DNA from 3 places in the Parviterribacter multiflagellatus genome. Region 1 is predicted to be linked to each of the others. Evidence: riboswitches for the same ligand, from Rfam matches in the RefSeq annotation. Region 1 holds a riboswitch; each other region holds the start of a gene.
What was found. A riboswitch is a leader RNA that binds a small molecule or an ion and turns the genes downstream of it on or off. The one in region 1 is predicted to bind cyclic di-AMP.
Positions count from the first base shown of each region.

Region 2: it holds a riboswitch for cyclic di-AMP, as region 1 does, so the genes downstream of both, AC1UE5_RS10965 (transglycosylase family protein) here and AC1UE5_RS18895 (peptidoglycan DD-metalloendopeptidase family protein) in region 1, are expected to answer to the same signal.
Region 3: it holds a riboswitch for cyclic di-AMP, as region 1 does, so the genes downstream of both, AC1UE5_RS14885 (M23 family metallopeptidase) here and AC1UE5_RS18895 (peptidoglycan DD-metalloendopeptidase family protein) in region 1, are expected to answer to the same signal.

Region 1 covers NZ_JBXPIZ010000008.1:327,941-331,200, forward strand. The annotation lists gene der (ribosome biogenesis GTPase Der) at 1-1,093, opposite strand, end outside; gene cmk ((d)CMP kinase) at 1,090-1,701, opposite strand; cyclic di-AMP (ydaO/yuaA leader) riboswitch at 1,777-1,946, shown strand; gene AC1UE5_RS18895 (peptidoglycan DD-metalloendopeptidase family protein) at 1,961-3,260, shown strand, end outside.
Region 2 covers NZ_JBXPIZ010000004.1:319,931-323,190, forward strand. The annotation lists gene lepB (signal peptidase I) at 1-14, opposite strand, end outside; gene AC1UE5_RS10960 (sigma-70 family RNA polymerase sigma factor) at 64-924, opposite strand; cyclic di-AMP (ydaO/yuaA leader) riboswitch at 1,046-1,221, shown strand; gene AC1UE5_RS10965 (transglycosylase family protein) at 1,232-1,960, shown strand; gene AC1UE5_RS10970 (FKBP-type peptidyl-prolyl cis-trans isomerase) at 1,980-2,426, opposite strand; gene AC1UE5_RS10975 (hypothetical protein) at 2,509-2,937, shown strand; gene AC1UE5_RS10980 (helix-turn-helix transcriptional regulator) at 2,934-3,260, opposite strand, start outside.
Region 3 covers NZ_JBXPIZ010000006.1:271,496-274,755, forward strand. The annotation lists gene AC1UE5_RS14875 (ATP-binding cassette domain-containing protein) at 1-876, shown strand, start outside; gene AC1UE5_RS14880 (ABC transporter permease) at 873-1,658, shown strand; cyclic di-AMP (ydaO/yuaA leader) riboswitch at 1,885-2,026, shown strand; gene AC1UE5_RS14885 (M23 family metallopeptidase) at 2,022-2,969, shown strand; gene AC1UE5_RS14890 (SDR family NAD(P)-dependent oxidoreductase) at 2,966-3,260, opposite strand, start outside.

The sequences.
Region 1 (3,260 bases):
TCTCGCTGAGGAAGCGGTTGAGGTCCGACGTCGGGATGCGCGTGCGCATCCTGTCCGCCAGCGCGACGGCCTCCTGGAGGACGCGTTGCACCTGACGGCCCGTCTGCGCGCTCACGGTCAGCACCTTCGGGCGCAGGCGCAGCTTCTGGTGCACGCGTGCGCGCTCGTGCTCGATGTCCGAGCCGACGCCCGCCTCCTCGTCCTGCAGATCCCACTTGTTGAGGATCAGCGCCGTGGCGCAGCCGGCCTTCATCGCGAGCTCGGCGATGCGCATGTCCTGCGAGGTGACGCCATCCTGCGCGTCGCACACGACGAGCGCGACGTCGGCGCGCTCGGCCGCGCGCTGCGAGCGCAGCGCCGTGTAGTACTCGACCGACTCGCTCACCTTCGCCTGGCGCCGCATGCCCGCGGTGTCGACGAGGATGATCCGGCGCCCGTCGTACTCGAACGGCAGGTCGATCGCGTCGCGGGTCGTGCCCGCGACGTCGGAGACGATCACGCGCTGCTGGCCGAGGATCTTGTTGACGAGCGAGGACTTGCCGACGTTCGGCCGGCCGATGACCGCGAGGCGGACGATGTCCTCGTCCTCCGGCAGGTCGCCTTCCGGCAGCACCTTCGTGATCTCGTCGAGCAGGTCGCCCGTGCCGAGACCCTGCGCGGCGGAGACCGCGACAGGCTCCCCGAGGCCGAGCGCGTGGAACTCGTGCGCGAGCAGCAGGTCCTTCGGGCCGTCGATCTTGTTCGCGCCGACGATGACCGGCTTCGGCCAGCGACGCAGCAGGTCGGCCAGCTCGTCGTCGCCCGGCCGCAGCCCGGCCTTGGCGTCGACGATGAAGACCGCGACGTCCGCGTCGTTGAGCGCGGCCTGGGCCTGCTCGCGGATCGAGCCGGCCATGGGGTCCTCGTCGGAGAAGTCGACGCCGCCCGTGTCGATCAGCGTGAAACGGCGGCCGTTCCACTCGCACGGCAGCTCGTTGCGGTCGCGCGTGACGCCGGGGCGCTCGTGCACCACGGCCTCGCGCGTGTTCGTCAGGCGGTTGACCAGCGACGACTTGCCGACGTTCGGGTAGCCGACGATCGCGACCTTCCTCATGCCGTCCGCGCCCCTTCCGCCAGCGCGACGATGCGCTGGACGACCTCGTCGATGCCCAGCCCGGTGGTGTCGACCTCAACGGCGTCGTCCGCGGGCCGCAGCGGCGAGTCCTCGCGCGTCGAGTCGCGCTCGTCGCGGATGCGCTGCTCGACCAGGACGACGGCCGGGTCGGCGCCGAGCTGCGCGGCGCGGCGGTGCGCGCGCTCCTCGGCGGATGCGGTGAGGAAGACCTTGACCTCGGCGTCCGGCGCGACGACCGTGCCGATGTCGCGCCCCTCCGCCACCCAGTCGGCCTGCGCGATCAGCCGGCGCTGCTGCTCGACGAGCGCCTGGCGCACCTGCGGGTCGGCGGCGACCTTGGACGCCTGCTCGGAGACCTCGGGCGTGCGGATCAGCGACTCGACGTCCTCGCCCTCGAGCAGCACGTGCCCGTCGGCGGCGAAGCCGACCTCGGCGAGATGCGGGAGGCCGTGGCCGCGCAGGGCGGCGAGCGCGACCGCGCGGTACATCGCCCCCGTGTCGAGGTACGTGAAGCCGAGCGCGTCGGCGACGGCGCGCGCGACCGTGGACTTGCCCGCGCCAGCGGGGCCGTCGATGGCGACAAGCATGGTGTCGAGAGGGTAGTGGTGGGCCTTCGCCGCCGCGGGTGGAGTGGTCGTCGGCCGGTTATGTCATCCTGGCTCGCGCAAGTCATGCCGAGCCCGGCCTGCCCTCTGGGGCGTCCGGGGCGGGGGAACCACTCGGCGGCCGTCTCCCGGCCGCCTGGGGCGAATCGCGGCCAGGGTGCCGCGTAGCGCGACTCGACGCGCGAGCCCGTCAGCTCACCTCGTAGGCGCCCGAATCGAGAGACGTAGGAGGACCGCGTCGATGCGGCACGAGGACGATGGCCTGTTCAAGGGCTTCCCAGGCGAGCGCGATCTCGCCGATCCCGCGCACTGGGAGCGCTCGCGCGAGCGTGCGCACCAGGGTCGGCGGCTGGCCGCCCTGAGTGCGCGCGCCCGGCGGCGACGCAAGGCAACGACGGTCGCGCTCACCGGCGCGGTGGCCGCCGCTCCGGCAGCGCCGATGGTGTCGATGGCGGTGGCGCAGGACAACCAGAGCGCCCCGAACGGGCAGGCCGATCCTCCACCCGCCACGAGCGACGCGTCGTCCGGGCGGGCGTCCGCGGAGCTCCTGCGGTTCGGCTCCACGGGCGACTCGGTCGCGCAGGTGCAGCGCCGTCTCGGGGTCGACGACGACGGCATCTTCGGCCCGATCACCGAGCGCGCGGTCAAGCGCTTCCAGGCGCAGCACGGCCTGTCGGTGACCGGCATCGTCGACGCGCGCACGTGGTCCGCGATCTTCAACGCCAAGGTCGTCTTCATGAAGGCCAAGGACGCGCCCGCGGTCGTGCGGGACGCGATCGAGCGCGAGGCGCCCGCGTCGACCGTCAGCGCGCAGGACGACGGGCCGGGCGCCGCGGTGCGGACCGTGTCCACCACCGGCGACGACGCGGTGCAGGACGAGACGGCGTCGCGCGGCGGGAGCGGCAGCGCGCGGGGCGACGCCTCGCCGAGCGACAGCGCCGCGCTGGAGGAGGACCTCGAGCAGGGCGACGCCGCGACACCCGAGCCGGAGACGACCGCGCCGTCGGTCGCGAGCGGCGGCGGGTGCTCGACGACGACACCGGTGAGCGGCACGGTGACCGGGTCGTACGGCGAGGACCGCGGCACGCACGCGCACTCCGGTCAGGACATCGCCGCACCGACCGGCACCGCCGTGCGCGCCGCGTCGTGCGGCACCGTCACCAAGGCGGGCGCCGACAGCGGCGGCTACGGCAACCTCGTCTGCATCGAGCACGACAGCGGCAAGACGTCGTGCTACGCCCACCTCAGCGAGATCAAGACGTCCGCCGGCGAGACCGTCCGCGCGGGGCAGGTCATCGGCAGCGTCGGCTGCACCGGCCGCTGCTCGGGTCCGCACCTGCACTTCGAGGTCCGCGACGAGTCCGGCAAGGCGACCGACCCGAAGCCGTACCTCGACGGCACCGCGCAGCTGTCCACCGAGCAGCAGGCCGCGCTCGGGAAGAGCACCGCGACGTCGTCGAACGCCACCGCCGGCGCCGTGGCCCGCAAGGCGTCCGCGGCGCGCGTGAGCGGTGGGGCGACCGCCGCGCCCGCCGCGCAGA
Region 2 (3,260 bases), on a different contig from region 1:
AGCGCCAGGAGCACGACCGACCCGGTACCCCCGCCCGGGCCGGTGAAACGTGGCGCGGACGCGCTAGGCGGCGTCCTGGAGCGCGCGGCCCTCGGGGATGCCGCTGAGGCGCTCCAGCGCGGTCATCTCGACGATGCGCGCGCGGTTGGCGGTGATGCCGAGCTGCTTGCCGATCGCCGGGAGCGTGTGCGCCTGCTCGCCGGCGAGGCCGTAGCGGAGCTGCAGCACGCGGCGCTCGAGCGTCGACAGGCAGTCCAGCGCATCGGAGACCGCGCGCTCGCGCATCGTCTCCTCGGCGCGGACCTCGGGCTGCTCGGCGTTGTCGTCGGCGATGAGGTGGCCGAGCTCGGTGTCCTCCTCGTCGCCGACGGCGGCGTTGAGGGAGACCGGGGTGCGCGAGGCGCGCTTGAGGTCCTCGACGACCTGGACCTCGAAGCCCAGGTGCTCGGCGATCTCCTCCGGCTGCGCGTCGCGGCCCAGCTTGAGGGAGAGGTCGCGCTCGGCGCGGGTGATCTTGTTGACCTGGTCGACGACGTGGACGGGCAGGCGCACCGTGCGGCCCTTGTCGGCGATCGCGCGGGCGATCGACTGGCGGATCCACCACGTCGCGTAGGTCGAGAACTTGAAGCCCTTGCGGTAGTCGAACTTCTCGGCCGCGCGGACGAGGCCGAGCGTCCCCTCCTGGATGAGGTCCAGGAACGACAGCGCCCCGTCGCCCTCGCGGTCGCGCCGGTAGCGCTTGGCGACGTGCACCACGAGGCGCAGGTTCGCCTCGATCATGTGCTCCTTCGCGTCGAGGTCGCCGCGCTCGATGCGCTTGGCCAGCTCGATCTCCTGCTTGGCGTTGAGCAGCGGGACCTTGCCGATGGCCTCGAGGAAGGCCTGCAGGCTGTCAGAGGGATCAGGGAGGGGGTTCGGGCTCATCGTGACGGGGAGCTTCCTCTCGGACCCTAAGCGGGTCCTGAAGCGAACGTTCAGCTTTCGTTAGGACTGCCGATCACCTCGGTTAACAGCCTGTCCGTCCGAGAGTTCCGTAGGATCTTGGACTTGAACATCGCCGAGTCCGGTGTGCCACGGCATGCCGGAGCGGGGGACCCACTTGGGGTCGGTGCCGTTGCCGCGGCCCGGTCCTTGGGGCGAATCGCCGAGTGCACCTCGGTGTAGCGCACGTCCAGCGCGAGCCCGTCAGCTCACCTCGTAGGCGCCGTGACGACCGGAGGAACACCCCATCGTGAAGACGAACGAGGAGCCGCTGCACGCGTCCGCGTGCGACACCCGCGACCTCGCAGACCCAACCCACGCCCGTCGCTCCCTGCGCGCATCGGTGGAGCGGCGCCTGCGTCGCAACCGCCGCGAGCGCGTCGTCGGTGGCGGGCGCCGGGCGGTGCTGATCGCCGGCAGCGTGCTCGCGCTGGGCGCCGTCGGCGCCGCCGCGCAGGAGACCGTCGGCGGGACGTCGGCCGACGACCAGGCAGCAGCCACCGCACCCGCGCCCGCGCAGACCGCGACCAGCGGCGCCGGCTACGACGTGAAGGCGCTGCAGCGCAAGCTCGGCGTGAAGGCCGACGGCCACGTCGGCCCGCAGACGCGCCGCGCGATCAAGCGCTTCCAGCGGCGCAACGGCCTGACGCCGGACGGCATCGTGGGCCCCGCCACGCTCGAGGCGCTCGACCTGCCGACGGCCACCGAGGCGTCCGCGTCCGGCTCCGGCTCCGGCGACGTCGAGGCGCCCACCGCCCTGCTCGCCAAGATCGCCCAGTGCGAGTCCGGCGGCGACCCGACCGCGGTCTCGCCCGACGGCCGCTACCGCGGCAAGTACCAGTTCCTCCGCTCGACCTGGAAGCAGCTCGGCGGCACCGGCGACCCCGCCAAGGCTCCCGAGGCCGAGCAGGACCGCCTCGCCCTCGAGCTCCTGGAGACCCAGGGCCCGGGCGCCTGGCCGGTCTGCTCGAAGGTCTGATCCGCGTCGCGCGTGCGGCCTACCGCCGCACGCGCACGAGGTCGACGACGAACACGAGGGTCTCGTTCGGCTTGACCGCCGGTTCGGAGCCCTGCTCGCCGTAGGCGAGGGCGGGAGGGACGATCACCCTGCGTCGCCCGCCCTCGCGCATGCCGGCGAGCCCTTCGTCCCAGCCGGGGATGACGACGCCGGCGCCGAGCTCGAACGTGAACGGGCCGCGGCCGTAGCTCGCGTCCTTCTCCTTGCCGTCCGACCAGGTGACCATCGCGTAGTGGACGACGAGCTCGTCGCCCGCGCGCGCCTTGCGGCCCTTGCCCTTCTTGAGGTCGAGGACGTCGAGCTGCGCCGGCGGCGTGCCGGCGACGACGATCACGGGCCGGCTCTTGGGTGGCCGGTCGGCGACGGCGGGAGCGGCGGCCAACAGCGTGGCGAGGACCGCGGCGACGACGAGGAGGATGCGCGACATGTGCTGTGCATACCCGCGGGGTGTGCGACGACACCACCTTGGTGTGGTGGGCGGGCGACCGCAGCGGTGCGATCGTGGTCGTGTGCCCACCTCCCGCCTCCGCCCGCTGACCCTCGCCGCCGCGCTCGTGGCGCTTGCCGCGCCGGCCCCGGCGCTCGCGGTCGACCACTCCGCCGACTACCTCGACCCGCTCACGCCGCCGGACACCACGCCCGCCGCGATCGACGGGGCGCCGACCGAGCCGCTGCTGGTCAAGGGCGAGCGGCTCAAGCGCGGGCAGACGCTCCTGCCGGTGCGCGTCAGCGGGCCGGCGCACTCGGGCATCCGCCTGCGGCTCACGTGCCCGGCCGGCGCGAAGATCCGGGGCTACGGCTACGACGGGCCGGACGGGATGGCGGTGAACGGGCGCCCGCTGCTCGACCGGCGCACGGTGCGCCCGAAGGTCCAGGCCGCGTACGACGTCAACGAGGACGGCCGCTTCACCGGGCTCGTCCTCGCGCTCTGCGACTAGAACCCGTCGACCACGACGCGGCACCCGGCCACGTCGGGGTCGTGCGGGGTGAACTCGACGAGCCGCGCGCCCGGGTCGAGCGCCGCCACCATCCCGGCGCTGAGGCCGCGGTGGAGCGTGCAGACGAGCGGCTGGTTCTCCCGCACCGCGTCGCGGTAGGGGCAGACGCCGAGCGTGTACGTGCAGCAGCCGCCGTCCAGCGCGAGCTCGGGCGCGAACCCGAGCGCCGAGAGCGCCGCGTGCATCGTCTCCGCCGGCTCGTGGGCGTCGTCGGTGCCGGACATGAGGTCCACGCCGATCTCGCGGCCCCGCCGCTCCACCCC
Region 3 (3,260 bases), on a different contig from region 1:
CTCGAGGTCACGCCCGGGACGGTGCAGGGGCTGCTCGGCCCGAACGGCGCCGGGAAGACCACGGCGGTGCGGATCCTCGCCACGCTGCTCGACGCCGACGGCGGCCGGGCGGAGGTCGCGGGGATCGACGTCGCGCGCGACCCGGTGAAGGCGCGCGAGCGGCTCGGGCTCGTGGGCCAGCAGGCCGCGCTCGACGAGGCGCTGAGCGGGCGCCAGAACCTGCTCCTCTTCGGCCGGCTCTTCCACCTGAGCGGCGCGGAGGCGGCGCGGCGGGCGGACGAGCTGCTGGAGCAGTTCGGCCTGACCGACACCGGCAAGCGGCCGGTGTCCAAGTTCAGCGGCGGCATGCGGCGGCGGCTCGACCTCGCCGCGTCGTTGATCCTCGCGCCCGAGGTGCTCTTCCTCGACGAGCCGACGACGGGGCTGGACCCGCGCTCGCGCAGCGAGGTCTGGGCGGCGATCCGGGCGCTGGTCGACGGCGGCACGAGCGTGCTGCTGACGACGCAGTACCTGGAGGAGGCCGACCAGCTCGCGGACCGCATCGCGCTGATCGACCACGGGCGGAGCGTCGCGGAGGGCACGCCGGCGGAGCTCAAGGCGCGGCTCGGCGGCGACCGGATCGACGTCGTGGTGCGCGAGGACGGCGAGGTGGCGCGCGCCCGCGAGGCGCTCGCGCGAGTGGGCTCCGGGCCGCCGGAGGTCGACGAGGACGCGCGCCGGATCAGCGTGCCCGTCCGCGCCGGCGACGGCGTGGCGGCGCTGACCGGCGCCGTCCGCGGGCTCGATGACGCGGGTGTCGTGCCCGAGGACGTCGCGCTGCGCCGGCCGACGCTCGACGAGGTGTTCCTGAGCCTGACCGGAGGGGTGGCCGCATGACCCGTTGGACGATCCTCGACGCGCGCACGATGACGCTGCGGGCCGCCTGGCAGTGGGCGCGGCAGCCCGGCGCGGTCGCCGTGACGCTGCTCTTCCCGGTGCTGACGCTCTTCCTCTTCGGCGCGCTGTTCGGCGGCCAGATGGAGGTGCCGCCGGGCGCGGACTACGACGAGCTGCTGCTCCCGGGCATGCTCGCGCTGGGCGTCGCGTTCGGCGTGGAGGCGACGATGATCGCGATCGTCACCGACGCGTCGAAGGGCGTGACCGACCGGTTCCGCTCGATGCCGATCGCACCGTCGGCGGTGGTCGCGGGGCGGGCGGCCGCCGACCTGCTGCAGTCGCTCGCCGGCCTCCTGGTCCTGCTGCTGGCGGGCCTCGCGCTCGGCTGGCGCTGGCACGAGGGGCTGGGGAACGCGGTCGCCGCGCTCGGCCTCCTCCTGCTGCTGCGCCTCGCGTTCGTGTGGATCGGCGTCTACCTCGGCCTCGTCGCGGGCTCGCCCGAGGCCGTCGTCGCGATCCAGATCCTCGTCTGGCCGATCGGCTTCCTCTCCAGCGTCTTCGTCTCCCCCGACTCGATGCCGGCGGTGCTCGGGACGCTCGCGGAGTGGAACCCGCTCTCCTCCACCGCGGCGGCGGTCCGCGACCTCTTCGGCAACCCCGGGTGGGAGGGGACGTCCTGGGCGGCCGACCACGCGCTCCTCCTCGCGATCGCCTGGCCGCTCGTCCTGATCGCGGTCTTCCTGCCGCTCTCGATCCGCCGGTATCAGGCGCTTCGCCGCTGACGAGAGACGGGGCCCGCCACCGACGGAGGCAGCAGCGCGCTCCGGCGCTACGGCGTGGCGCGCACGAGGCCCGCATCGTGGTCGTGGACGGCACACGGTTTCGAAGCCGATCCTTGTCCGGATCGGCGAGGAGCCGGGGGCCGTCCACGGCCGCGAGGCGCCCCTCGTGCGTGTCGCGACAGCGTCGGGGCGCGCTGCTGACTTGTTATGTCGCACAGAGTCGCTACTGTTCCGGCCGCCGAATCACTCCTGGTCCGCCGGGGGTGAACGGGGGACCCAGTCGTATGGGGCGAATCGACTTCGCAAGAGGTCGTAGCGCACTGCGCGAGCCCGTCAGCTCACCTCGTAGGCACCCAACCAGTTGTGACTTCCTACGAGACGACACACCGTGCCCGTGGCTGCCGCGCACTCGCGCTGGCGGCGCTGAGCCTGCTGACCGCGCTGGTGGCCCTCCCGGCCGCTGCCCAGGCGGACCAGGTGGCGACCGGCGGCGGCGCGGCGTACGAGGAGCCGGCGGTCGCGGCGCTCAAGTGCGGCACCGGCGACGCCACGTCGTGCCCGCGCGGGCACGTGCTGCGGCTGAGCGGCGAGGGCCTCGCGGCGACGCGCAGCGTCGTCTTCCTCGGCGGCAAGGGCGCGCGGGACGACCGCCGCGCGACGCCGACCGAGAAGAGCCCGCACCGCGTCATCGTCAAGGTGCCGACGTCCGCGAAGAGCGGCCCGATCCGCATCATCGCGGCGACCGGCGGCTTCACCGGCCCGTCGCTCAAGGTGCTCCCGACCCGCAAGGCACGCGCGGTGGTCACGCCCGCGTCGCTCCCGGCGGCCGGCAGCGGCATCTTCCCGGTGCAGGGCGAGCACGATTTCGGCACGTTCGTCAACACCTTCGGCGGCGGCCGCGGCCATCAGGGCCAGGACGTGCTCGCCGACTGCGGCACCCCGCTCGTCGCGGCGCTCGGCGGCACGGTGCAGATGAACAAGTTCCAGTCGAACGCCGGCAACTACATCGTCATCCAGGCCGCGGACGGGACCAGCCAGGCGTACATGCACCTGCAGGAGCCGTCGCCGCTGCAGAAGGGCGAGCCGGTCCTCGCGGGCCAGCCGATCGGCGTCGTCGGGCAGACCGGCCGCGCCAGCGCCTGCCACCTGCACTTCGAGTTCTGGACCGCGCCCGGCTGGTACGAGGGCGGCGAGCCGATCGACCCGCTGCCGATGCTGAAGTCGTGGGCGAGCGCGGGCACGACCGTCACCGCGGCCTCGAAGACGGCCGCCCCGGCCGCGGCCGCCTCCGGCGGCGCCTCCGCCCGCTAGTCCTTCTTCCCGGAGCCTGGCTCGGCCATCTTGCCGTGCAGCGCCGCCTTGGCGCTGTCGGGCAGGAAGCGCGAGCCGCGACCCTGCAGCTTGGTCTGCAGCGACGCCGAGACGACGCGCTCGTCGCCGTTCATGAGCGCCTCGAAGCCGTCGCGGGCCACGTCGGCCGGGTCGTCCTTCGGGCCGGTGCCGATCCGCGTGTCCTCCAGGTCGGCGCGCTCGAAGAACTCCGTGTCGGTCGGACCCGGCTGCAGCGAGGTGACGGTGACGCCGGTGTCCTTGAGCTCGTGC